3 regions of the Streptomyces sp. NPDC059524 genome follow, and region 2 is predicted to be linked to each of the others. Evidence: riboswitches for the same ligand, from Rfam matches in the RefSeq annotation. Region 2 holds a riboswitch; each other region holds the start of a gene.

Evidence for each region. A riboswitch is a leader RNA that binds a small molecule or an ion and turns the genes downstream of it on or off. The one in region 2 is predicted to bind S-adenosylmethionine.
Region 1: another riboswitch for S-adenosylmethionine. It lies ahead of ACFW9D_RS04125 (IclR family transcriptional regulator); the one in region 2 lies ahead of ACFW9D_RS30105 (aminotransferase class V-fold PLP-dependent enzyme).
Region 3: another riboswitch for S-adenosylmethionine. It lies ahead of thrC (threonine synthase); the one in region 2 lies ahead of ACFW9D_RS30105 (aminotransferase class V-fold PLP-dependent enzyme).

Annotation. Positions count from the first base shown of each region.
Region 1 is NZ_JBHYTK010000009.1:9,797-17,565, forward strand. Features, by position in the region: gene ACFW9D_RS04100 (hypothetical protein) at 1-104, shown strand, start outside; gene ACFW9D_RS04105 (M15 family metallopeptidase) at 116-748, shown strand; gene ACFW9D_RS04110 (ArsR/SmtB family transcription factor) at 786-1,763, opposite strand; gene ACFW9D_RS04115 (MFS transporter) at 1,853-3,142, shown strand; gene ACFW9D_RS04120 (DinB family protein) at 3,139-3,723, shown strand; gene ACFW9D_RS04125 (IclR family transcriptional regulator) at 3,750-4,472, opposite strand; SAM riboswitch class I at 4,662-4,803, opposite strand; gene ACFW9D_RS04130 (hypothetical protein) at 5,392-5,883, shown strand; gene ACFW9D_RS04135 (dihydrofolate reductase family protein) at 5,963-6,526, opposite strand; gene ACFW9D_RS04140 (sigma-70 family RNA polymerase sigma factor) at 6,596-7,522, opposite strand; gene ACFW9D_RS04145 (haloalkane dehalogenase) at 7,606-7,769, opposite strand, start outside.
Region 2 is NZ_JBHYTK010000141.1:5,121-12,889, forward strand. Features, by position in the region: gene ACFW9D_RS30085 (NYN domain-containing protein) at 1-171, opposite strand, end outside; gene ACFW9D_RS30090 (hypothetical protein) at 204-443, opposite strand; gene ACFW9D_RS30095 (rhomboid family intramembrane serine protease) at 549-1,289, shown strand; gene ACFW9D_RS30100 (Lrp/AsnC family transcriptional regulator) at 1,286-1,567, shown strand; gene ACFW9D_RS30105 (aminotransferase class V-fold PLP-dependent enzyme) at 1,586-2,974, opposite strand; SAM riboswitch class IV at 3,191-3,308, opposite strand; gene trpD (anthranilate phosphoribosyltransferase) at 3,393-4,457, opposite strand; gene ACFW9D_RS30115 (cytochrome bc complex cytochrome b subunit) at 4,588-6,225, opposite strand; gene ACFW9D_RS30120 (ubiquinol-cytochrome c reductase iron-sulfur subunit) at 6,222-7,274, opposite strand; gene ACFW9D_RS30125 (c-type cytochrome) at 7,271-7,769, opposite strand, start outside.
Region 3 is NZ_JBHYTK010000126.1:7,247-15,015, reverse strand. Features, by position in the region: gene otsB (trehalose-phosphatase) at 1-269, shown strand, start outside; gene ACFW9D_RS28590 (trehalose-6-phosphate synthase) at 1,066-2,451, opposite strand; gene ACFW9D_RS28585 (glucosyl-3-phosphoglycerate synthase) at 2,498-3,445, opposite strand; SAM riboswitch class I at 3,610-3,765, shown strand; gene thrC (threonine synthase) at 3,784-5,085, shown strand; gene ACFW9D_RS28575 (MoaD/ThiS family protein) at 5,208-5,483, shown strand; gene ACFW9D_RS28570 (cold-shock protein) at 5,932-6,138, shown strand; gene groL (chaperonin GroEL) at 6,495-7,769, shown strand, end outside.

The DNA of each region.
Region 1 (7,769 bases), on a different contig from region 2:
ACGTCACCTACGCCCCACTCGTCCTCTGGGGCCCTCTGCTGGCAGCCGTCTGCTTCGCGTACTGGCGCAGGCGCGCCACCAGCACGCGGCGGCGCGACGTCTAGGGTCAGGGCTCATGATCTTGCTGAGTGACCCTCAAGTGGCCGACGTCCCGGTGCGGGACTGCGGCGAGCCCCTCGTGGAGATCGCCTCGGCCCCGGCGATCGCGCTCGACCCCCGGGAGCGAGACGAGGAAGGGGCGTACGGACGGGTCAGAGCCGGCGTGCTCGACCGGCTCTGTGCGGCCTCCGAGAAACTTCCCGACGGCATCGGATTCCTTGTGGTTGAAGGACATCGCAGCAGTGCCGAGCAGGCCCGGCGGTTCGCGCTCTACGAGGATCGCCTGCGTGGTTCCGGCATCACCGAGGCTGCCGAGCTTCGGCGCCGGGCCAGTGCCTTCGTCTCCCCGGTCGAGGTGGCGCCCCACTGTGCCGGTGCGGCCCTCGACCTGACGCTCGTCGATGACGGCGGCGTCGAGCTGGACATGGGCGGCGCCGTGAACGGCCACCGCACCGGAGACGAGAATTACTGCCCGATGGACGCCCCGGGACTGTCCGACCGGGCACGCCGCAACCGCGCTCTCCTGGCCAGGACCATGGGGGACGCCGGCTTCGTCAACTACCCCACCGAGTGGTGGCACTGGTCCTACGGCGATCGGTACTGGGCCCTCATGACCAAGGCCGGCAGTGCCCTCTACGGGCCCGCCTGACGACCTCGCATCCCTCAGGACGTGCCGATCCGAGCCCTCAGCTCGAACCGGCGACCAGGGCCTCGCCGAGCGGGGTGCGCCGGTACAGCACCGACCGTCCGGACCGGGCGCGGACGAGCAGCCCCGCGCCACGCAGGATGGCGAGGTGGTCTCCCACGGCGCCGGGGGCCATGGCGAGGCTTCGGGCGAGGTGGCTGGTGCTGGCCGGTGCGTCCAGGGCCGTCAGCAGCCGGGCCCGGGCCCGGCCGACCAGGGCGGTCAGCGCGTCCGGCTGCGGGGCGGCCTCCTGTTCGCCCCACAGGGCGGCGGTGCCGCGGGCCCGGTAGACCAGGGTTCTCGGCCAGGGGTCTTCGAGGTGGGCGGCGATGTGCCCGACGAAGACCGAGGGGATGAGCAGGAGTCCGTCGCCGGAGAGGCGGACGGTTTCGCCGCGGAAGAAGCCGATCTCGATGCCGCCGGCGCGCCACGCGATGCCCGGGTGCAGGCTCTCGACGGCCGCGGCCCAGCCGCGCTCGCCGATCACCCCGACCCGGTGCACGACATCGCGCTCGCAGACCGCGCGCAGCTGCGGCCAGTCCGCGGCGAGCAGTTCGTGCCACGCCTGGTCCATCGCCGCGGCGATTCTGGGGACGACGTCCTCCGAGTCCAGCACGGCGCGTACGCGGGGATCACGGGCGGACGGGCCGGTCGCGGTGGCGGCGATCTCGCGGCGGGCCGCCGCCGGCGGAGTGGCTCGGATCACGGCCAGGTCGTCCGCCCAGGTCTGGCTGAGGCCACGCGGGGGTGGGGCGACGAAGTCGGGTCCGCCCTGCGGGTTCTGCAGGGCGAGGAAGGCGTTGAGTTCGGTCTCGCGGCGAAGGCGTTCGAAGGCCGGCTCGAGCCGGGCGGCCCAGGCCCGGGGGAGCGGCCGTTCGTGGCTCGCGAGCGAGCGCAGCAGCAGGCACAGGTCCAGTGCGGGCGACAGCGCGAAGCGGCTGCGCAGCAGGTCGTCGACGGAGACTTCGAAGCGCAGCACCTGGTCATGCTAGCGCGGGCCGGTTGTTTGGATTCGTCGAGCGACGAATCATTGGTGAGCGGTGCGGGCACCCGCCGAGGCTGGACGCCATGACCCCGACCGCCGGAGCCGCACACGGCAACCACCGTGCCACCTACCGCGAGGTGCTGGCCGAGCCGCGATTCCGGCTGCTCTTCGCGACGCGTACCGTTGCGATCACCGCGGACGCGCTGCGGATCACCACGTTCTCGGTGCTGGTCTACGCGACCACCGACTCCGCGCTGCTGAGCGCACTGGCCTTCGGTATCGGCTTCCTCCCGCAACTCTTCGGCTCGCTGCTGCTGGGCTCCCTGGCCGACCGGCTGCCGCCCCGCGCGCTCCTCACCGGCGGCTACGCCTTTGAGTGCGCCGCCGCCCTGCTGCTCGCCCTGGTACGGATGCCGATCGCGGCAAGCCTCGGTGTCGTGGCGCTGGTCGCCCTCGCGACACCGGTGTTCAGCGGCGCGTCGAGCCGACTGATCGCGCAGGCGCTGGAAGGCGACGCTTACGTACTGGGCCGTTCCCTGAACAACATCGCCGGTTCCGGCGCGCAACTGTTCGGTCTGGCGCTGGGAGGCGCGACCGTCGCGGCACTCGGACCGCACCGGGCGCTCGCGGTGAGCGCCGTCCTCTACCTCGGCTGCGCGCTCGCCATCCGCATCCGGCTGCCGAGGCGGCGGTCGGGAGCGACCGAGAGCGTGCAGGGCGACGGTGGGACCGTGCGGACAAGCCTGAACGGTGCCGCTCTGCTGCTGCGGGGACAGACGGTACGACGGCTGATGCTGGGCCAGTGGCTGCCGCCCGCGTTCGTCGCGGGCGCGGAGGGCCTGATCGTCGCCTACGCCGGCGGGCGCCACTTCGCGCCCGGCTGGTACGCGGTGCTGATGGGCTGCCTGCCGGTCGGCATGCTCATCGGCGACGTGCTGGTCGGCCGTCTCCTGCCCCCACCGACCCGCGAGCGGCTGGTGGTTCCGCTGGCCGCGCTGATGGGACTGCCCCTGTTCGGCTTCGCCGCCGGGCCCGGAGTCGGCGCCTCGTCCTGCCTGCTGCTGCTCAGCGGCTTCGGATTCGCCTACGGCCTCGGCCTGCAACGACCGTTCCTGGACGCCCTGCCGCAGGACGGCCACGGCCAGGCGTTCGGCCTGCTGGGCGCCGGAGGCATGACGCTGCAAGGTGTCGGCCCGGCCTGCTTCGGCACGGTGTCCGCAGGCATCGGAACAGGCGGCGCCATCGCCCTGGCAGGCTGCGCGGCGGCACTCACCGCCGGTTGGATCCACCTCTGGCACGACCCGGCCACCCCGAAACCCGTCCTACGAGACCTTGAGACCACGGACACCCCACGGAAGGCGCACACCGCATGATCGACGCATTCGCGAAGGACAACCTGCACGGCAGACTGCGGCGGGACCGCGAGGCCCTGCTCTGGAAACTCGACGGCCTGTCCGAGTACGACGCCCGCCGACCCCTGACCGCGACGGGGACCAACCTCCTCGGCCTCGTCAAACACGTGGCCACCGTCGAGGCCAGGTACTTCGGCGAGGTCTTCGACCGACGGTCCCCGGAACCGCTGTGCCGGTGGCAGGACTCCGACGGCAGCGACCAGTGGGCGACCGAGGACGAGACCCGCGACGAGATCGTCGCGTTCTACCGGCGCACCTGGAAACGCTCGGACGCCACGATCGACGAACTCTCCCTCGACGCCTCCGGCCACGTGCCCTGGTGGCCGCAGCCGCACTCCGCCACCAACCTGTTCGCCATCCTGGTTCACGTCCTCGGCGAGACCGTCCGGCACACCGGACAAGCCGACATCCTGCGCGAGGGCGTCGACGGCCGGACCGGTCTGCGCGCCGAACACGAGCGGCCGATCGACGAACAGGCCCGCGCCGACCACCGCGCGAAGCTCGAACGGGCCGCAAGGTCCGCCGCATCCTTCGAGGCCTGACATCGGCCGGCGTTCCGTATCCGCCGTCAGGATGGGTGGACGGCCTCGGTGAGGCGGTCGGCCGCGTCGACGGCGACCTTCGCGAGCCGGGCGCCGGGGTGGCGGGTGAGACGTTGAACCGGGCCGGTCACCGTGACCGCGGCCACGACGCGCCGAGCGGGGTCCCGCACCGGTGCCGAGACGGAGGCCATGCCGGGTTCGCGTTCGCCGATCGACTGGGCCCAGCCCCGGCGCCGTACGCCGCTCAGGGTCCTGGCCGTGAAGTGCGCGCCCTGCAGGCCGTGGTGGTAGCGCTCCGGTTCCTCCCAGGCCAACAGGACCTGGGAGGCGGAGCCGACCTTCATGGGGAATGCGGAACCGACGGGCACCGTGTCACGCAGGCCGGCCGTCCGCTCCGCGGCGGCGACGCAGACACGCAGCTCCCCTTGGCGCCGGTAGAGCTGCGTGCTCTCACCGGTCGTGTCACGCAGGGCGGTGAGGACCGGACCCGCCGCGGTCAGCAGATGGTCCTCGCTCGACGCGGCCGAGAGCTCGGCGAGCCAGGGGCCGAGGACGAACCGGCCCTGGAGGTCCCTGCCGACGAGACGGTGGCGTTCGAGGGCAGTGGCGAGCCGGTGGGCGGTGGGCCGGGACAGGCCGGTGGCGGCGACCAGACCCGCCAGGGTGGCGGGCCCCGACGCCAGCGCACCCATGATCACTGCGGTCTTGTCGAGGACGCCGACACCACTGGAAATATCCGAAATGTCCATGGAAAGAGCTACTCCAGTCTCAGGACGCGAAGAGGGATCGCGGAGACCTCGCCTGGGCGAGGGCAGGGATGATCAGCGAGAAACGGCCGAAGACATCGGCCGAGCAGCCGCAGAGATCACGAGACGGGTATGCGGAAAGCCCAGGACGGACAGGGCTTGGGTGAAGGGCAGCACAGAGAGCACCGTGTCTCCTCATCTTTTCCCACGCCACGTTGGCGCGGGCCGGAGTTGGCACTGGACCCGACGGCGCGGCGCAAAGAATGAGCACCGAGTCGACCGGGGAGTTGCCGGGGCTTCGTAGGGCCGGTCCCTCCACCCCTCTGGATGATTCGCGAAGACAATAGCAAGACTCCGCCCGCCGCAGACCGGGGGCTCCGGGCCAGGGTCGGGCCCCGCCCGGCGAGACGCGCTCAGCGATCTGTCAGCCTCTTGCGACCCGGCGACACATCGCGGTAGACGAGGGACGCGGCCAGAGCGCTGCTGATGCGTGCAAGGGGGGGCGGAGTGATCTACAGACAGAACCGTACGAAGACCGTCCGCGGCGACGGGTCCGCGATGACGTCCTTCGCCAGGCAGTTGGCGCGGTGGGACCGGCCGGCTGAGGTGCTGATCATGGCGGTGATGGTGATGGTCCTCGTGAGCGACGAAAGCAGGATGTCCCGCGCGATGGCTGCGCTCGCGCTCATCATGTCGTCGGTGCGCTACGGCCGCCGATCCGCGGCGCCCGCTCCTCCGAGAGGCGATCGCGCTGCCTCGTCGTGATGGCGTTCCGCGGATCGAAGTTCCCCGTCTGACATAGCGCCAGATCTGCTGTCATCACGTTGAGATGCAAAGATGCCGAGCGCGGAAGGCCATGGCACCCATGCATGTCCTTTCGGCAGCGAGCGTGACCGGCAGGACGACGGCAAGGATGTGAGTGATGACAGAGCAGGCGCCGGCACTCAGTACGGAACACGACCGTCTGTGCCGTGAACTGGGTTCCATCGCGGTCGACTATCCCTCGGGCGACCCCGTCGAGACGCTGGGCCGGCTCGTGGCCGACGCTGACGCCGCGCTCGCCCGACAGGGCACAGAGCAGGGCAGGTTCGAACGCTCGGGCTACCTGGTCCTGCTCTACGCCATGTCCTGGTATGTAGAGGCGCGTCTGTCCGATCAGGAGGACCTGATCCGGGCGTACGAGGGTGTTCTGCGGGGCTTTCGGCAGACCTTCGCCGAGTCGCCCGCGTGTACCTGCCCGGACGGCGGTCACCCGGCGCCGCCGGAGCCCGAGGGCGCGGCCGAACTCGGTGTCCATCTCCTGACGGAAGACGGCCGCGCCCTCTACGCCGAGGAGGAGGAACCGGAGGAGGGCCTCTCGGTCTATGACTGCGAGCTGTATCTGTCGGGCCTGGCGCGCAGCGCCGCGTACTAGCTTGCTTCGCCCGCACGACCGGTCCTGTCGCGATCATCTGTGCTGCCGGGGGACCTGCGCAGGAGGCCGCGGCGAGCGGTCACCGCGCCGCCCTGCGGTAGTGGGTGAGGACGGCGGCGCCGATCTGCTGCGTGGAGAGGCAGTCCAGTTCGGCTCGGGGGCCGTCGGTCGGGAAGAGGTGTCTGCCCGTGCCGAGCACGCTGGGGAAGGTCAGCAGACGGTACTCGTCGACCAGGTCGGCGGCCCTCAGCTGGTCCACGACGCTGAGGCTTCCGGTGATGATCACGTCGCGGCTCTCACGCTTGACGGCGTCGGCCAGGTCGCCGTCGAGGAGCGTGGAGTTCGCCCAGGCCGAGGTGTCGGTCTGGGCCAGGGTGCGGGAGGCGATCAGCTTCGGGACGGTGTTCATGCGGGCGGCGAACGGGTCGTCGCGGCCCGGCCACAGCCGGGAGAACAGCTGCCAGGTGGTGCGCCCGAGCAGGAGCACCCCCTCGTCCAGCGTGCGGCCGAGCCGGAACTTGTCCCCGGCCACCGCCTGCGGGCCGTGCCGGAATGCCCAGCCGCCCCGCGGCGTTCCCGCGGATCCGTCCGGGTCGGACACGACCCCGTCCAGGGTGATGAACTCGATGACGATGACGCTCACGATGAGTTTCCCTTCGGTTCGGTGCTCATCGGTACGTACTGGCGGCACCGCCCTGACTCATCGCTCGCGTCAGGACTTCCTCGCGGGAATTTCCCCGGGCAGGTCGAAGGTGTCGAAGAGACGGGGGTCGGAGAACACCACGTTGTGTGTGATGCGGCCGGCGGTGACGGTGAGGACCTGGAGGGTGTGCAGTCGGTGGCCGCCGCCGGGCTCCGGCGCGTAGGCGGCGAGGGCGGGCTGCCCGCAGGCGGTGAGCTCCCGCACGAGCCACCCGCTGCCCCGCATCCGGAACACCCGCTCCATGAATCGGCCGTAGTCCTGGCTGCCGAGGTACCACAGCGGAACCGGGGGCATCTCCAGGATCGCGTCGTCGGCCAGCAGCCGTACGAGCGCGGGCACGTCCGCTGCCTCGAACGCCTCCATGTAGCGCCGGACGACCGCTCGCACCTCGGGATCCGCCGGCTCAGCGACCGTACTGGCGTCGCCCACGTCGGCGAGGCCGGCACGGGCGCGCTGCAAGGCGCTGTTGACCGCCGCGACCGACGTCCCCAACTGCTCGGCGACCTCGGCGGCGCTGAAGGCCAGTACCTCCCGCAGCACCAGTACCGCCCGCTGCCGCGCCGGCAGGACCTGCACGGCCGCCACCCACGCAAGCCGCAGATCGGCCCGGACCTCCACATCGAACCGCGCGTCGGGGAACGGCTCCAGCCAGGGCACCTCGAGCGCCGGCGTCAGCGGGGCCTCGGGGTTGTCGCTCGGCGCTCCCAGGCCGGACGGCAGTGGCCGCCGACTGCGGCCCTCCAGTGCGGTCAGGCACACGTTGGTCGCGATCCGGTACAACCAGGTCCGTACCGACGCGCGCGCCGGGTCGTAGCGGTCGCGGGCCTTCCAGGCACGCAGCAGTGTCTCCTGCACCAGATCCTCGGCCTCGTGCACCGACCCCAGCATCCGGTAGCAGAACGCCACCAGCTCACCTCTGTACGGCTCGCAGTCCACGGGCTCATCATGCGGCACAGCCCGCACACCCGAGGATGCTTCGAGGGACGCGCCGCCCGCCGGGCCAGGGGCGCGGACAGGGTTCATACGAGGCGGGTCAGCCCGTGGCGGTCGGCCCAGGCGCTGATCGCCGCGGCCAGTTCCTCGGGGCGATCCTCGGGGGAGTGGTGGCCGGCAGGGCCGTGGTGCGACACCTCCAGGCCCGCGATGTTCTCCTCGCACCAGGCGACGGCGCCCTGGTCGGTCA
Region 2 (7,769 bases):
CGTGAACCGCGCGTACTGGCGCAGCTGCGCCGGGAGTTCGCTGACCGTCAGACCGCCGAAACCGTCCGAGACGATCGCCACGACCCGCCGCCGTACGCCTTCGGGCAACGGCCGGTCGAGCAGCTCGGCGGCTCCGCCGTCCCCGGCCTCCCCGCCTGTGCTCTCCACCATCCGTCACCCCAAAGTCCGTGGGGGCCGCTCCGTCAGGAGTCGGCGCCCGGCCTGTCCACGAGTTCCACCTGATCCACCGCGTTGCACCAGCGGCAGCGCACCGATTCGATGGTCTCATCGACCACCTTGCGTTCCTCGACGCTCGGCTCACCGGCCAGGTCGAGGTGGACGTACTCCACGACCTTCGAGGAGCGCGTCACGTCGAACCGCGTGAGGTTGCCGCAGAGCGTGCAGCGCCAGCGGGTGGTGGCGGTCGGCAGGGGAACCGTCATCGGACTGTGCCTTCTTTCAGCTCGCGGCTCTCTCGGCCGTCTTGCCCGTAACCCTACGGCCTGCCGTACGCCGTCCGCTCCCCGCCTTGCGTCATGCTCTGTCCCATGATCGGCAACGGACGTGAGGGCATCGCGCGGGCGACCGCGTTCCTGAGGGGCCCCGCCCCGGTCACGTACGCCCTGATCGGGGTGTGCTGCGTCGTCTTCGTCCTGTCCCCCGCCTCCGGCCTGAACCCCTCCTACGGCACCGGGGACCGGCTGCTCGCGGCGCAGAGCGCGTACTTCGAGCGGTGGGGCGTGGTGCCCGCGGAGCTGTTCGCGGGGTCCTGGCGGGCGGCGCTCACCCCGCTGACGGCCCTGTTCGTGCACGGCAGCTGGCTGCACCTGCTGGGGAACATGCTCTTCCTGCACGTCTTCGGCACGATGACCGAGGAGCGCATGGGCCGGCTGCCCTATCTGCTCTTCTACCTGGTCACGGGGTATCTGGCGCTGTTCGGGTACGCGCTGGCGCACGCGAGCTCGGAGCAGACCCTGGTGGGCGCGTCCGGCGCGATCTCCGCGGTCCTGGGCGCGTTCCTCTACCTCTTCCCGGACGCGCGCGTGACGAGCCTGTTCCCGTTCCTCCTCTTCCTGCCGCTGCGCTTCCCGGCGTGGGTGGTGCTGCCGTTCTGGGTGGCGCTGCAGTGGGCGGCGGCGGGGCAGGCGGGTCAGGGCCCGGGGGTGGCCTATCTGGCGCACCTGGTGGGCTTCTCCACCGGGTTCCTCTACGCATGGGTGCGTTACCGGCGCCGGGCTAGAGTGAAGGCGACCCACACCACGGCCACCGAGGGAGACAGCCAGCCGTGATCACCGCGATCGTGCTCATCAAGACCAGCGTGGACCGCATCCCCGAGATCGCGGAGTCGATCGCGGCGCTGGAGAGCGTCAGCGAGGTCTTCTCCGTCACCGGCACGTACGACCTGATCGCCATGGTCCGGGTCGCCCGCCACGACGACCTCGCCGATGTCATCCCCGGCAAGATCAGCAAGATCCCCGGCGTGGAGGCGACGGACACCCACGTCGCCTTCCGCACCTACTCCCAGCACGACCTGGAGGCCGCGTTCTCCATCGGCCTGGACGGCTGAGCGGACCTCTCGCAAGCCTCAGGAGGCCGGGACGCAGCGCCCGTCCTCCGTGCGGTAGGTCCAGCGGGCGCCGTCGCGGACGAGCTCGGTGACCGCGGCGACGAAGCGCTCGACGTGCTCGTCGGGGGTGCCCGCGCCGAAGCTGACGCGGATCGCGTTCAGCGACTTCTCGCCCGGCGCCGCCTCGGGGGCGCCGCACTCCCCCTGCTGCTGCGGGTCCGAGCCGAGCAGCGTGCGCACCAGCGGGTGGGCGCAGAAGAGACCGTCGCGCACGCCGATGCCGTACTCGGCGGAGAGCGCGGCCGCGAAGTGCGAGGAGTTCCAGCCCTCGACGACGAACGAGATGACGCCGACCCGCGGGGCGTCGTCACCGAACAGCGACAGCACCTTCACCTCGGGCACCGCCGCGAGCCCCTCGCGCACCTTCCGGATCAGGTGCTGCTCGCGGGCGACGAGGGAGTCGAAGCCCGCCTCGGTCAGCGCCTTGCAGGCGGAGGCGATGGAGTAGACGCCGATGACGTTGGGCGAGCCGGCCTCGTGGCGGGCGGCGCTCTCGTGCCACTCCACGTCGACGCCGCCGTCCGCGCGCCGGGCGACCTTGCGCGAGGCGCCGCCGCCGGCGAGGTACGGCTCGGCCTCGGTCAGCCAGTCGGCGCGGCCCGCGAGCACACCGGAGCCGAACGGCGCGTACAGCTTGTGCCCGGAGAAGGCGACCCAGTCGACGTCCAGGTCCCGTACGGAGACGGGGTGGTGGGGGGCGAGCTGGGCGGCGTCGAGGACGATGCGGGCACCGTGCGCGTGCGCGGCGGCGGCCAGTTCGCGCACCGGCCACAGCTCGCCGGTGACGTTCGAGGCGCCGGTGACGCAGACGAGGGCCGGGCCGTAAGGGTCGCGGTCGGCGAGGGCGCGCTCCAGGGTGGCGACGGCCTCGTCGGGGGTGCGGGGCGCGTTCAGGTAGGTGACGCGGGCGTCGCGCCAGGGCAGCAGCGAGGCGTGGTGCTCGGTCTCGAAGACGAAGACCTCGCAGCCGGCCGGGACGGCCTGGGCGAGGAGGTTGAGCGAGTCGGTGGTGGAGCGGGTGAAGACGACCTGGTCGCCCTCGCGGCAGTCGAGGAACTCGGCGACGGCCTTGCGGGAGTTCTCGAACAGGTCGGTCGACAGCTGGGAGAGGTACCCGGCGCCGCGGTGCACGCTGCCGTAGTACGGGGCGTACGCGGCGACGTCGTCCCACACACGCTGGAGGGCCGGGGCGCTGGCGGCGTAGTCGAGGGCGGCGTAGGTGACCTCGCCACCGGTGACGAGCGGGACGGTGACGTCGCGGCCGAGGACCGGCAGCGGGGCGCCGCAGGCGGGGTCGGCGGAGTCGGCGCAGGCGGTGGCGGTGGCGGCGGAGGTGTGAGCGGACATGGGTGTCTCCCGGCAGGACAAGGCGAATGGATGGAGAGATCCCGCACGGCGGATATGACGGTGCTCAAAAGGCCGTCGGCGTACGGGTGTTGACCTCGACGCACGGCGGCACGGCCGGGCGGAGGGTGTGGTGGAGAAGGGGCGAGAAGCCCTAGCGCATTCGCTTGCTCACGAGACTGCTCCCTCGAACGACCCAGGACCCCAGGATTCGCGAGGGGTCCGCGCTTGCCACGCGCCTTGCTGCGCATGGCCTGGTCTTCACCCGGGGCACCCCGCCACGGACGGAGGGTTGCCGGACAGCGGGCCGGGGCCGTAATCGCTGTCACTCATGACCTTGGAAAGCATCCTGCCACACGTCTCGGAAACGGCAAGGGCGCAGTCCAGAATCTGGACTGCGCCCTCGGTCAGGCGGGTGCGGTCACTTCTGGGTGGCGGCCACCCAGCGCTCCAGGGCCGCCTTGGCCGCCCCGCTGTCGATCGAGTGGGCGGCCCGCTCCATGCCGGCCGCGATCTGCTCGGCGAGCGTGCCCTCGCCGGGGCGCACGGCGACGAGCGCGGCCGCCGAGTTGAGCAGCACGGCGTCGCGGACCGGCCCGCGCTCGCCGTCGAGCAGGCGCCGCGCCACCTCCGCGTTGTACGCCGGGTCGCCGCCGCGCAGGGCCTCGATAGGGACCGGCTCGATGCCGACGTCGCGCGGGTCGAAGCGCTCCTCGCGCACGGAGCCGTCCCGGACCACCCAGACGCGGGAGGTGCCGGTGACGGTCAGCTCGTCGAGGCCGTCGTCGCCGCGGAAGACGAGCGAGGAGTTGCCGCGCTCGGCGAAGACGCCGGCCACGACGGGCGCCATCCGGGCGTCGGCCACCCCGACGGCCTGGGCTCGGACCCGGGCCGGGTTGGTGAGCGGGCCGAGCAGGTTGAAGACGGTGCGGATGCCGAGCTGGCCGCGGGCCGCGCCGGCGTAGCGCAGCGCGGGGTGGAACTTCACGGCGAAGCAGAAGGTGATGCCCGCCTCCTCGGCGACCTGGGGCACCCGGGAGGGCGGCAGGTCGAGGTTGACGCCGAGCTTCTCCAGTACGTCCGAGGCCCCGGAAGCGGAGGACGCGGCCCGGTTGCCGTGCTTGACGACCTTGGCGCCCGCGCCGGCCACGACGATCGCGGACATGGTCGAGATGTTGACGGTCTTGGCTCCGTCGCCGCCGGTGCCGACGATGTCGACGGTCTCGCCCGGCACCTCGATCACGTTGGCGTGCTCGTACATGCCGCGGACCAGACCGGAGATCTCCTCGACGGTCTCGCCCTTGGCGCGCAGAGCCACCGCGAAGCCGGCGATCTGCGCGTCGGTGGCCTCGCCCCGCATGATCCGGTCCATGGCCCACGCGGTGTCGTCGGCGCTCAGGTCACGGCCCTCCAGCAGGCCGTTGAGGACGGAGGGCCAGGAACGGCCCGCCGCGGTGTCGCCTCCAGCGGGGGTCAAAGCGCTCATCGCCGCTCCTGGTGATACGCGTAGGACAGGTGAGAAAGGGGCGCTCCCACCTTATCCAGTGCCAGGACGGCGAAGAGCCCCCGTCCAGTGCCTGGACGGGGGCTCCTGCCGTGGCGAACAGCGTCAGAGATCAGTGGTGGCCGTGGCCGCTGGTGATCTCCTTGTACTCCTCGGCGGTGGGCTTGGGGATCTGGTTGTGCTCCCCGTAGTAGCCCTTCGAGAGCTTGGCGCGCAGCTTCTGCGTGCGCGACAGCTTGCGCTCCACACCGTTCTCGTCGACCGTCGGGCCGAGCTCCAGCGGCGCGTACTGCTCGTGCGCCGTGAGGGTGTGCAGGGCGTCCTGGTTCAGCGGCTCGTGGACCTCGATGAACTCACCGTGCGGCAGGCGCTTGATGATGCCGGACTCGCGTCCGTGCAGCACCTTGTCCTTGTCGCGGCGCTGGAGGCCGAGGCAGATCCGCTTGGTGGCGATGAAGACCACGACCGGCATCACGAAGAAGCTGATGCGGACGAACCAGGTGATCGCGTTGATCGACAGGTGGAAGTGCGTGGCCCAGAGGTCGTTGCCACCACCGATCATCAGCACGAAGTACCAGGAGATCCACGCGGCGCCGAACGCGGTGCGCGTCGGGGCGTTGCGCGGGCGGTCCAGGATGTGGTGCTCGCGCTTGTCGCCGGTGACCCAGGACTCGATGAACGGGTAGACGGCGATGGCGACCAGGACCAGCGGGAAGATCACCAGCGGGATGAACACACCCAGGACGAGCGTGTGACCCCAGAGGTTGATCTCCCAGCCCGGCATCGTACGGATGAGGCCTTCGGAGAAGCCCATGTACCAGTCGGGCTGGGCGCCCGTGGAGACCTGGTCCGGACGGTACGGGCCGATGGCCCAGATCGGGTTGATCGTGGCGATCGCCGAGATGACGGCGATGACACCGAAGACCAGGAAGAAGAAGCCACCCGCCTTGGCCATGTAGACCGGCAGCAGCGGCATGCCGACGACGTTCTTCTCGGTCTTGCCGGGGCCCGCGAACTGCGTGTGCTTGTGGTAGAAGACCAGGATCAGGTGCGCCACCATCAGGCCGAGCATGATGCCCGGCAGCAGCAGGATGTGGACCGAGTAGAACCGGGCCACGAAGTCGCCGCCCGGGAACTCTCCGCCGAACAGGAAGAACGAGAGGTACGTGCCGACGATCGGCACGGACAGGACCGCGCCCTCCATGAAGCGGACACCGGTGCCGGAGAGCAGGTCGTCCGGGAGCGAGTAACCGGTGAAGCCGGTGAACATGCCGAGGACGAACAGCAGGAAGCCGAACAGCCAGTTGACCTCACGCGGCTTGCGGAACGCACCCGTGAAGAACACGCGCATCATGTGCACGAACATGCCGGCGAGGAAGATCAGCGCGGCCCAGTGGTGGATCTGCCGGATGAGCAGACCACCGCGCACATCGAAGCTGATGTGCATGGTCGAGTTGAACGCCTCGGACATCAGCTGTCCCTGCAGCGGGATGTAGCTGCCGTTGTACTCCACCTCGTTCATCGACGGGTGGAAGAACAGCGTCAGGTACACACCCGTGAGGATGATGATGATGAAGCTGTACATGCAGATCTCGCCGAGCATGAAGGACCAGTGGTCCGGAAAGATCTTGCGCATGTTGGCCTTGGCCAGGGAGTAGATCCCCAGGCGGCCGTCGGCCCAGTCGGCGACGCGCTCGCCGGCCGGCGCCTTCTCGCGGGAAGGCGCCTCGTTGGTGGTCGTAGTACTCATCCGCGCTCCCAGAAGGCAGGACCGACGGGCTCGTCGAAGTCGCCGAGCGCCGCGAGGTGGCCCTCGTCGTCAATACCGATGCGCAGCTGCGGCAGGGCGTGACCGGCCGGGCCGAAGATCACCCGCGCGCCGTCGGAGAGGTCGAAGGTGGACTGGTGGCAGGGGCACAGCGCGTGGTGCGTCTGCTGCTCGTACAGGGAGATCGGGCAACCGACGTGGGTGCAGATCTTCGAGTACGCCACGATGCCCTCGTGCGACCACTCGAGCTCGCGCTTGTCCTTGATGTTCTCCGGCTGGATCCGGACGAGCATCAGGGCGTCCTTGGCGATGTTCGTCTGGAAGTCGTGGTCGTGCTCCTCCAGGCCCTCGGGCTTGGCGAAGGTGAGCGAGCCGACCGGGATGTCCGAGGGACGCAGCGGCTCGTTCGTGTTCATGTTGACGAGCTTGAGGCCCTTCTTCCACGACGTGGTGCGCAGCTTCTTCTCGGGCAGCGGCCCGAGGTCGCGCAGCAGCACCACACCGGAGAGCGGCACCATGGCCAGCGCGCCGAAGAGCGTGTTGCGGATCAGCTTGCGGCGGCCGAACTGCGACTCGCGCGCACCGTCGGCGAAGTCCTGCAGGACCTTCGCCTTGACCTCGGGCTCGGCCTCGATCGCGTGACGCTCCTGCGCCACCTCGACGTCCGACATCAGCGTGCGGGCCCAGTGGACCGCGCCGGCGCCGATGCAGAACAGGGCGACGCCCAGGGTCGTGCCCAGCGCGAAGTTCAGCGCGCTGATGTGACCGAGCGGGAAGATGTACACGCTCTTGTCGACGTCGAGGGTGACGTACGAGGCGATGAAGCCGATCGTGGCCAGCATCGAGAGCGTGAACAGGAAGGCGACCACACGCTCGGACCGCTTGGCGGCCCGGTCGTCGATGTCCTGGATCCGGTGCTCGTGCTCGGGCAGACCCGGGTCGGCGAAGGGGTCTTCCTTCACCGCGACCGAGCCGTGGGCCTCGGTGTCCTGCGCGGGCAGGTTCTCTTCTGGAATGTCTTGGCTACTCATGACTTCTTGGCCTTTGCGGTCCGAGCGGCGACCCAGATGGCGACGGCAATCAGGGCGCCGAGACCGAAGATCCACGCGAAGAGGCCCTCGCTGACGGGACCGAGCCCGCCGAGCTTGAGGCCACCGGGGCTCTCGGACTGGTCACCGTTGACCGTGTCGAGGTACGCGATGATGTCCTTCTTGTTCTGCTTGGTCATCGTCGTGTCCGGGAACGACGGCATGTTCTGCGGGCCGGTCTGCATGGCCTCGTAGATGTGCTTCGGGTCGACGCCCTCGAGCGTCGGCGCGAACTTGCCGTGCGTCAGCGCGCCACCCTCACCGGTGAAGTTGTGGCACTGGGCGCAGTTGGTGCGGAACAGTTCGCCACCCTTGGCGATGTCCGCGCCTTCCGGGTTGTAGTCCTTCTTGGCCGGCGTGACCGGGCCGGCGCCCAGCGAGGCGACGTAGGCCGCGAGCTGGTCGATCTCGGCCTGCGTGTAGATGACCTTCTTGCGC
Region 3 (7,769 bases), on a different contig from region 2:
CCCCCGGCGTCGACAAGGGCGTGGCCCTGACCGAGTACGTCCGCGAGACGGGCGCCGAGTCCGTCCTCTACGCCGGCGACGACCTCGGCGACCTCCCGGCGTACGCCGCCGTCGAGAAACTCCGCGCGAACGGAACCCCGGGCCTCCTGGTCTGCAGCGCCAGCGAAGAAGTCCCCGACCTGGCCGGCCGCTCCGACCTCACCGTCCCCGGCCCGTCCGGAGTGGTCACTCTCCTGAAATCCCTGGCCACGGAACTGGGCGCCCGGTAAGTCCCGCGGGCCGCGCGGGGCTGGACCGGGGCGCCGGGGCGGATGTGCCCCGTCAGAGGCGCGGGGCTGCGCCGATGTGCGGCTCCGCCGCGTGGGCGCGATCGGCCCTGTCTGCCCGGCGCCGGGGCGGATGTGCCCCGTCAGGGGCGCGGGGCTGTGCCGATGTGCGGCTCCGCCGCGTGGGCGCGATCGGCCCTGTCTGCCCGGCGCCGGGGCGGATGTGCCCCGTCAGGGGCGCGGGGAACTGCGCGAGCAACCAGGACGGCGCGGCAGTCGGCGACGGTGTTCGGCCCCTACGGCGCGGCGCTGTAGCGGAGGCCGACCGCATCGCGCACCCGGCGCCGGGGTGCCGCCTTGCCCACCCGTGCCGCCCCAGGCGGCAGACTGCCCAAGGCTGGGGAGACCGGATGCGTGCCCCGGGCTGGGGTGCTGCCCGAGGCCGGGTGCCGGGCCGACGCCCCCGGAGGGGGCGGGAGGGTGGGAGAAGGGGGCGGGCTATATGCCGGGGGAGCCGGAGTGGCTGGGGCAGGGGCGAGAGGGGGCAGGGCGGCCCCGTCCGGCACTCGGGGCGGTGTCGATGCACAGATCCCGGGCGGGGGCGCGATCGGTGCTGGGGTGGATGCGCCCCGTAAGGGGCGCGGGGAACTGCGCGAGCGACCACGACGGTGGCGCGGCCGGCGACGATGCTCGGCCCCTGACGATGTTCGGCCCCTACGGTGGCTGCGCGAGCGACCACGACGGTGGCGCGGTCGGCGACGATGTTCGGCCCCTACGGCGGCGGCGCCGGGCGGCGGGGTCAGGGCTTGTGGAGGGCCTTCAGTTGGGCGAGGAACCATTGGGCGGGCGGCAACGAGGATCCCGCCGCCGCCAAGCGCTCGCCCCGCGCCACCCGCTCCCCCTCCGGCATGTCGAGCGCCGCGCCCAACGCCTCCGCCGTCCCGATCAGGTCATAGGGATTGACCCCGAGCGCGTCCTCCCCGAGCTCCTCGTACGCCCCCGCCTCCCGCGAGAGCACGAGCACGCACCCGCCCCCGTCGGAGACGATCGGCACCTCCTTGGCGACCAGGTTCATGCCGTCCCGGATCGGGTTCACGAGGGCGACGTCCGCCAGCCGGTACGCCGCCAGCGAGCGCGCGAAGTCGTCCTTCACGTGGAGGACGACCGGCGTCCAGTCCTCCGTACCGAAACGGGAGTTGATCGACGCCGCGACCCAGGAGACCTCCGCCGTGTACTCCTGGTACACCTCCAGGTCCTGCCGCGACGGATACGCGAACGCGAGATGCACGACCCGCTCCCGCCACTCCGGCCGCGTCTCGAGGAGCAGCTCGAAGGCCCGCAGCCCGCGCACGATGTTCTTGGACAGCTCCGTGCGGTCCACCCGCACCACGACCTTGCGCCCCGCGCCCACCTGCTCCCGCAGCGCCGCGAGCCGCTCCTCGACGTCCTCCCGGTGCGCCCGCTCCCGCAGGAACTCCGCGTCGGCCCCGAGCCCGTGCACCCCGATCTCCGTACCGCCGGGCCCGCCCACGATCCGCGCGCAGCATTCCGTGAACGCGTCCGCCCAGCGCCGGGTGAGGAAGCCCAGCCGGTCCGCTCCGAGCATCCCCCGCAGCAGCTGCTCCGCAATGTCGTCCGGCAGCATCCGGAAGTAGTCGACGGGCGCCCACGGCGTGTGCGAGAAGTGCCCGATGCGCAGGTCGGGACGGAGCGCGCGGAGCATGCCCGGCACCAGGGCCAGGTGGTAGTCCTGGACCACGACCGTCGCGCCCTCGGCCGCCCCGTCCGCGAGCGCCCGGGCGAACGCCCGGTTGTACTCCTCGTACGCCGCCCACTGCCGTCGGAACTCCGGTCCGAACGACGGCTCCAGGGGGGTCTGGTACAGCATGTGGTGCACGAACCACAGCACCGAGTTCGCGATCCCGTTGTACGCGGACGCGTGCACCTCCGGGTCGATGTCGAGCATCCGCACACCCGGCTCGGTGATCCCGCGCCGCACCGCCTCCCGGTCCCCGTCGCCGAGCGCCGCGCACACCCACAGCTTGTCGTCGACGGAGCTCAGCGCGGACACGAGCCCGCCCCCGCCCCGCTTGGCCGTGACCGTGCCGTCGTCCCCGACGGCGTACGAGACCGGTCCCCGGTTGGACGCGACAAGAACCTCAGCAGCACCAGGAGTGGAAGCCATACGCCCAAGCTAGCCGCCGCCGAAACACCTCAAACGTGTAAGGCGCTCACGCCACCCGGCGCTCGCGGTACTCGTCGATCTCGGCCATCGGAGGCCGCTCCTCCGTGTCCACGTCGTGCGTACGCGGCTCGAAGCCCTTCTCGCCCCGCTCGAACTGGGTCAGCACCGGCCGCACCAGATGCCCGCGCGCGAGCCGCAGCTGCGCCGTGCGGTAGATCGCCGCCGCCATCCGTCCGAGCGCCTGCCCGTCCTGGTGCCGGTGCTTCCTGACCCCCACGTCGACCTGCGCGAGCGCGCCCAGGCCCACCGTGTGCAGCGCGTCCACGAGCAGCCCCAGCTCGACCCCGTACCCGACCGGGAACGGCAGCTGTTCGAGCAGCGACCGGCGGGCCGCGTACTCGCCGCCGAGCGGCTGCACGAATCCGGCCAGCCGCGGCCAGTGCAGATTGAGCAGCGGCCGCGCCACCAGCTCGGTCACCCGCCCGCCCTGCCCGACGGCGTCACCGAGCGGCCGGTCGTACATCGCCTTCACCAACTGCACGTCCGGGTCGGTGAGCAGCGGCCCGACGATTCCGGACACGAAGTCCGCGGAGAACTCCTTGAGGTCCGCGTCCACGAAGCAGACGATGTCCCCGGACGTCACGAGGAGCGAGCGCCACAGCACCTCGCCCTTGCCGGGCCGGGCCGGGAGCCGCGGCAGGATCGCGTCCCGGTGCACGACCCGCGCCCCGGCCGCCGCCGCGACCTCGGAGGTCCGGTCCGTGGACCCGGAGTCCACGACCACCAGCTCGTCGACCAGCGGCACCGCGTCCGTCATCAGTTCGCGCCGGATCACCGACACGATCTGGCCGACCGTCGCCTCCTCGTCGAGGGCCGGCAGCACGACGCTCACGGTCTGCCCCGACGCGCGCTTCGCGGCGATCAGCTGGTGCAGTGGCCGGTCCGCCACGGACCAGGAGCGCTCGTTCAGCCAGCGCTCTACCTCTTCCAGCACGGTCGGCTGCTCCTCACTCCGCGTGGTGGTGCGGGACGATTTGTGATCCATCTCGCGGTTCGGACGACTATCTCAAGCGCCCAAGCCGTCGGTTACAGTCTTGAACAAGGCCGGGGACCACCGCATGCCGGGGTCACCGTCGGCCACGTTCAACAATCGAATACCGCTCATCCAGAGGGGCAGAGGGATACGGCCCGTTGAAGCCCCGGCAACCCTCCAGCCGGTCTCGTAGGACACCGCAACTGTCCACCGCGAGGCTCCCGGCTAGGGAAGGTGCCAAATCCGTCTCACGGCGAGATGCGTCGTGAGGAAGATGAGGAGAAAGGGCCTCGCCTCTCATGGCTGTACAGACTGTCGCCACCGGAACCACCCCCTCCGAGAAGACCGTGGACCTCGGTCCCGCCTCGGGTCTCTCCTGCCGCGAGTGCGGTGCGAAGTTCGAGCTCGGTCCGATCTTCGCGTGCGTCGAGTGTTTCGGGCCTCTGGAAGTCGCGTACGACCTTCCCGTCGGCGACCCCGAGGCGCTCCGCAAGCAGATCGAGGCCGGCCCCGCGAACATCTGGCGCTACGCCCCGCTCCTGCCGGTCCCGGCGGACGTCGCCGAGAAGCCGAACCTGAACCCGGGCTGGACCCACCTGGTCAAGGCCGACAACCTGGCCCGCGAACTCGGCGTCGAGCAGGGCAAGCTGTTCGTCAAGGACGACTCCGGCAACCCGACGCACTCCTTCAAGGACCGCGTCGTCGCCCAGGCCATCGAGGCTGCCCGCGCCTTCGGCTTCACCACCCTCTCCTGCTCCTCCACGGGCAACCTGGCCGGTGCCGTCGGCGCCGCCGCCGCCCGCGCCGGCTTCCGCTCCTGCGTGTTCATCCCGCACGACCTGGAGCAGGGCAAGGTCGTCATGGCCGGTGTCTACGGCGGTGACCTCGTCGCCATCGAGGGCAACTACGACGACGTGAACCGCTTCTGCTCCGAGCTCATCGGCGACCCGCTGGGCGAGGGCTGGGGCTTCGTCAACGTGAACCTGCGCCCGTACTACGGCGAGGGCTCCAAGACGCTCGCCTACGAGATCTGCGAGCAGCTGGGCTGGCAGCTGCCGGACCAGCTGGTCATCCCGATCGCGTCCGGTTCGCAGTTCACGAAGATCGACAAGGGTCTGCAGGAGCTCATCAAGCTCGGCCTCGTCGAGGACAAGCCGTACAAGCTCTTCGGCGCCCAGGCCGAGGGCTGCTCGCCGGTCTCCGTCGCCTACAAGGGCGGCCACGACGTCGTCCGCCCGCAGAAGCCGAACACGATCGCCAAGTCGCTCGCCATCGGCAACCCGGCCGACGGCCCGTACGTCCTCGACATCGCGCGCCGCACCGGTGGCGCCGTGGAGGACGTGAACGACGAGCAGGTCGTCGACGCGATCAAGCTGCTCGCGCGGACCGAGGGCATCTTCGCGGAGACCGCCGGCGGTGTGACGCTCGGTGTCACCAAGAAGCTCATCGAGGCGGGGCTGATCGATCCGTCGCTGACGACTGTCGTGCTGAACACGGGTGACGGTCTGAAGACGCTGGACGCTGTCGCTGAGACGTCGCAGGCCACGGCGACCATCCGGCCGAGCCTGGATGCGTTCCGTGAGGCTGGGCTCGCTCAGTAGTCCTTCCCCGACCCCGCCCCTTCCCGAAACCGGGGGCTCTGCCCCCGCACCCCCGCTCCTCAATCTCCCCCAGACTTCGTCCGGGGGGACCCCCAGGGGCTGAGATCGCCAGAGGTGAAACCATGAGCGTCAACGTCCGGATCCCCACCATTCTCCGCACCTACACCGGTGGTCAGGCCGAGGTGCCGGCCGAGGGGGCGACCCTCGCCGACGTCATCGCCGACCTGGAGAAGAACCACACGGGGATCGCCGCCCGCGTGCTGGACGACCAGGGCAAGCTGCGCCGTTTCGTGAACGTGTACGTGAACGACGACGACGTCCGCTTCGAGCAGGGCCTGGAGACCGCGACGCCGGACGGCGCCGGCGTCTCGATCATTCCCGCCGTCGCCGGCGGCTGATCGGCTCGACCCGTGCGGGATTTCCCTGACTTACCCAGAGTTACCAGATTGGCCCCCCCGGCGAGATATGGGGAGGGGGCAATTCTGCATGGTTGAGCGGGGTACAGTTGGGGAAGCTGCTCCGCTTCCGTCCGTGGTGCATGACGGACGCATATGAGTTCTTGCGTGAATCCCGCTGAGAAGCAGCCAAAGTGCCCCGCCCATTCGGGCCTTTTATGGCATTTATGCGGCCCGACTTGCCCTGGGATCCGGTGAGTTGGCCCGGTTTCCCCGATCGCGGGCGCTCAGAATTCTCGTCCGATTGACCTGTTGCAGAGGGCAGTTGGGCAGATACATTCGGCCGCGGTCGACGCGTTCCGGCGCACACCTCCATCCATTGGGGGGTGAGGTCTGACCCGGGTCCGCGAAGTGCGGTCCTGTGCAAGGGCCAGTAATAGGGGAGTTAGGCATGGCTCAGGGCACCGTCAAGTGGTTCAACGCGGAGAAGGGGTACGGCTTCATCGCGGTCGACGGTGGTGCGGATGTATTCGTCCACTACAGCGCGATTCAGATGGACGGCTACCGCACCCTGGAAGAGGGTCAGCGGGTCGAGTTCGAGATCTCGCAGGGCCAGAAGGGGCCGCAGGCCGACATGGTTCGGCTTGCCGCCGGCTGAAGCGCGCGCGTCTGACTGCAAGCTTCGTACGACACGAGGGTCCGTGTCCCCGATCGGGGGCGCGGGCCCTTCGTGCTGCCCGGGGTCCGGGGCCCGGGTCCGCGGTCCGGGGCTTTGGGGTCGGTGGCGGGGTGGCGCGCGGCGCCGCGGATCTGTGGTAGCCGCTTGCACTCGCATGGGTCGAGTGCTAATCATTGGGCTTAGCACTCTCCGAGTGAGAGTGACAGAACTTGGATCGGGTCGGTGAGGCCCGCGGGCCGGGTGGGGCAAGGAACCACAAGGCGCGCAGGCCGTCCGTCGCGGGCACCAGCCACGATCCGTTTGCGTTTCCACCCCGTCCGGGAGGACCACTTCACATGGCCAAGATCATCGCGTTCGACGAGGAGGCACGGCGCGGCCTCGAGCGCGGCATGAACCAGCTCGCCGACGCCGTCAAGGTGACCCTGGGCCCCAAGGGTCGCAACGTCGTCCTCGAGAAGAAGTGGGGCGCCCCCACGATCACCAACGATGGTGTGTCCATCGCCAAGGAGATCGAGCTCGAGGACCCGTACGAGAAGATCGGCGCCGAGCTGGTCAAGGAGGTCGCGAAGAAGACGGACGACGTCGCCGGTGACGGCACGACGACCGCGACCGTCCTCGCCCAGGCGCTGGTCCGCGAGGGCCTGCGCAACGTGGCCGCCGGTGCCAACCCGATGGCCCTGAAGCGTGGCATCGAGAAGGCCGTCGAGGCCGTCTCCGCCGCCCTCCTGGAGCAGGCGAAGGATGTCGAGACCAAGGAGCAGATCGCTTCGACGGCCTCCATCTCCGCCGCCGACACCCAGATCGGCGAGCTCATCGCCGAGGCCATGGACAAGGTCGGCAAGGAAGGCGTCATCACCGTCGAGGAGTCGCAGACCTTCGGTCTTGAGCTCGAGCTCACCGAGGGCATGCGCTTCGACAAGGGCTACATCTCGGCGTACTTCGCCACCGACATGGAGCGTATGGAGGCGTCGCTCGACGACCCGTACATCCTGATCGTCAACTCCAAGATCTCCAACGTGAAGGACCTCCTTCCGCTCCTGGAGAAGGTCATGCAGTCGGGCAAGCCGCTGCTGATCATCGCCGAGGACGTCGAGGGCGAGGCCCTGTCCACGCTGGTCGTCAACAAGATCCGTGGCACCTTCAAGTCCGTCGCCGTCAAGGCCCCGGGCTTCGGCGACCGCCGCAAGGCCATGCTCGGTGACATCGCCATCCTCACGGGCGGCACCGTCATCTCCGAGGAGGTCGGCCTCAAGCTGGAGAACGCCGGTCTCGACCTGCTCGGCCGCGCCCGCAAGGTCGTCATCACCAAGGACGAGACGACGATCGTCGACGGCGCCGGTGACAGCGACCAGGTCCAGGGCCGCGTCAACCAGATCCGTGCCGAGATCGAGAACAGCGACTCGGACTACGACCGCGAGAAGCTCCAGGAGCGCCTCGCCAAGCTCGCCGGCGGCGTGGCCGTCATCAAGGCGGGCGCGGCCACCGAGGTCGAGCTCAAGGAGCGCAAGCACCGCATCGAGGACGCCGTTCGCAACGCGAAGGCGGCCGTCGAAGAGGGCATCGTCGCCGGTGGTGGCGTGGCCCTGCTGCAGGCCTCCGCGGTCTTCGAG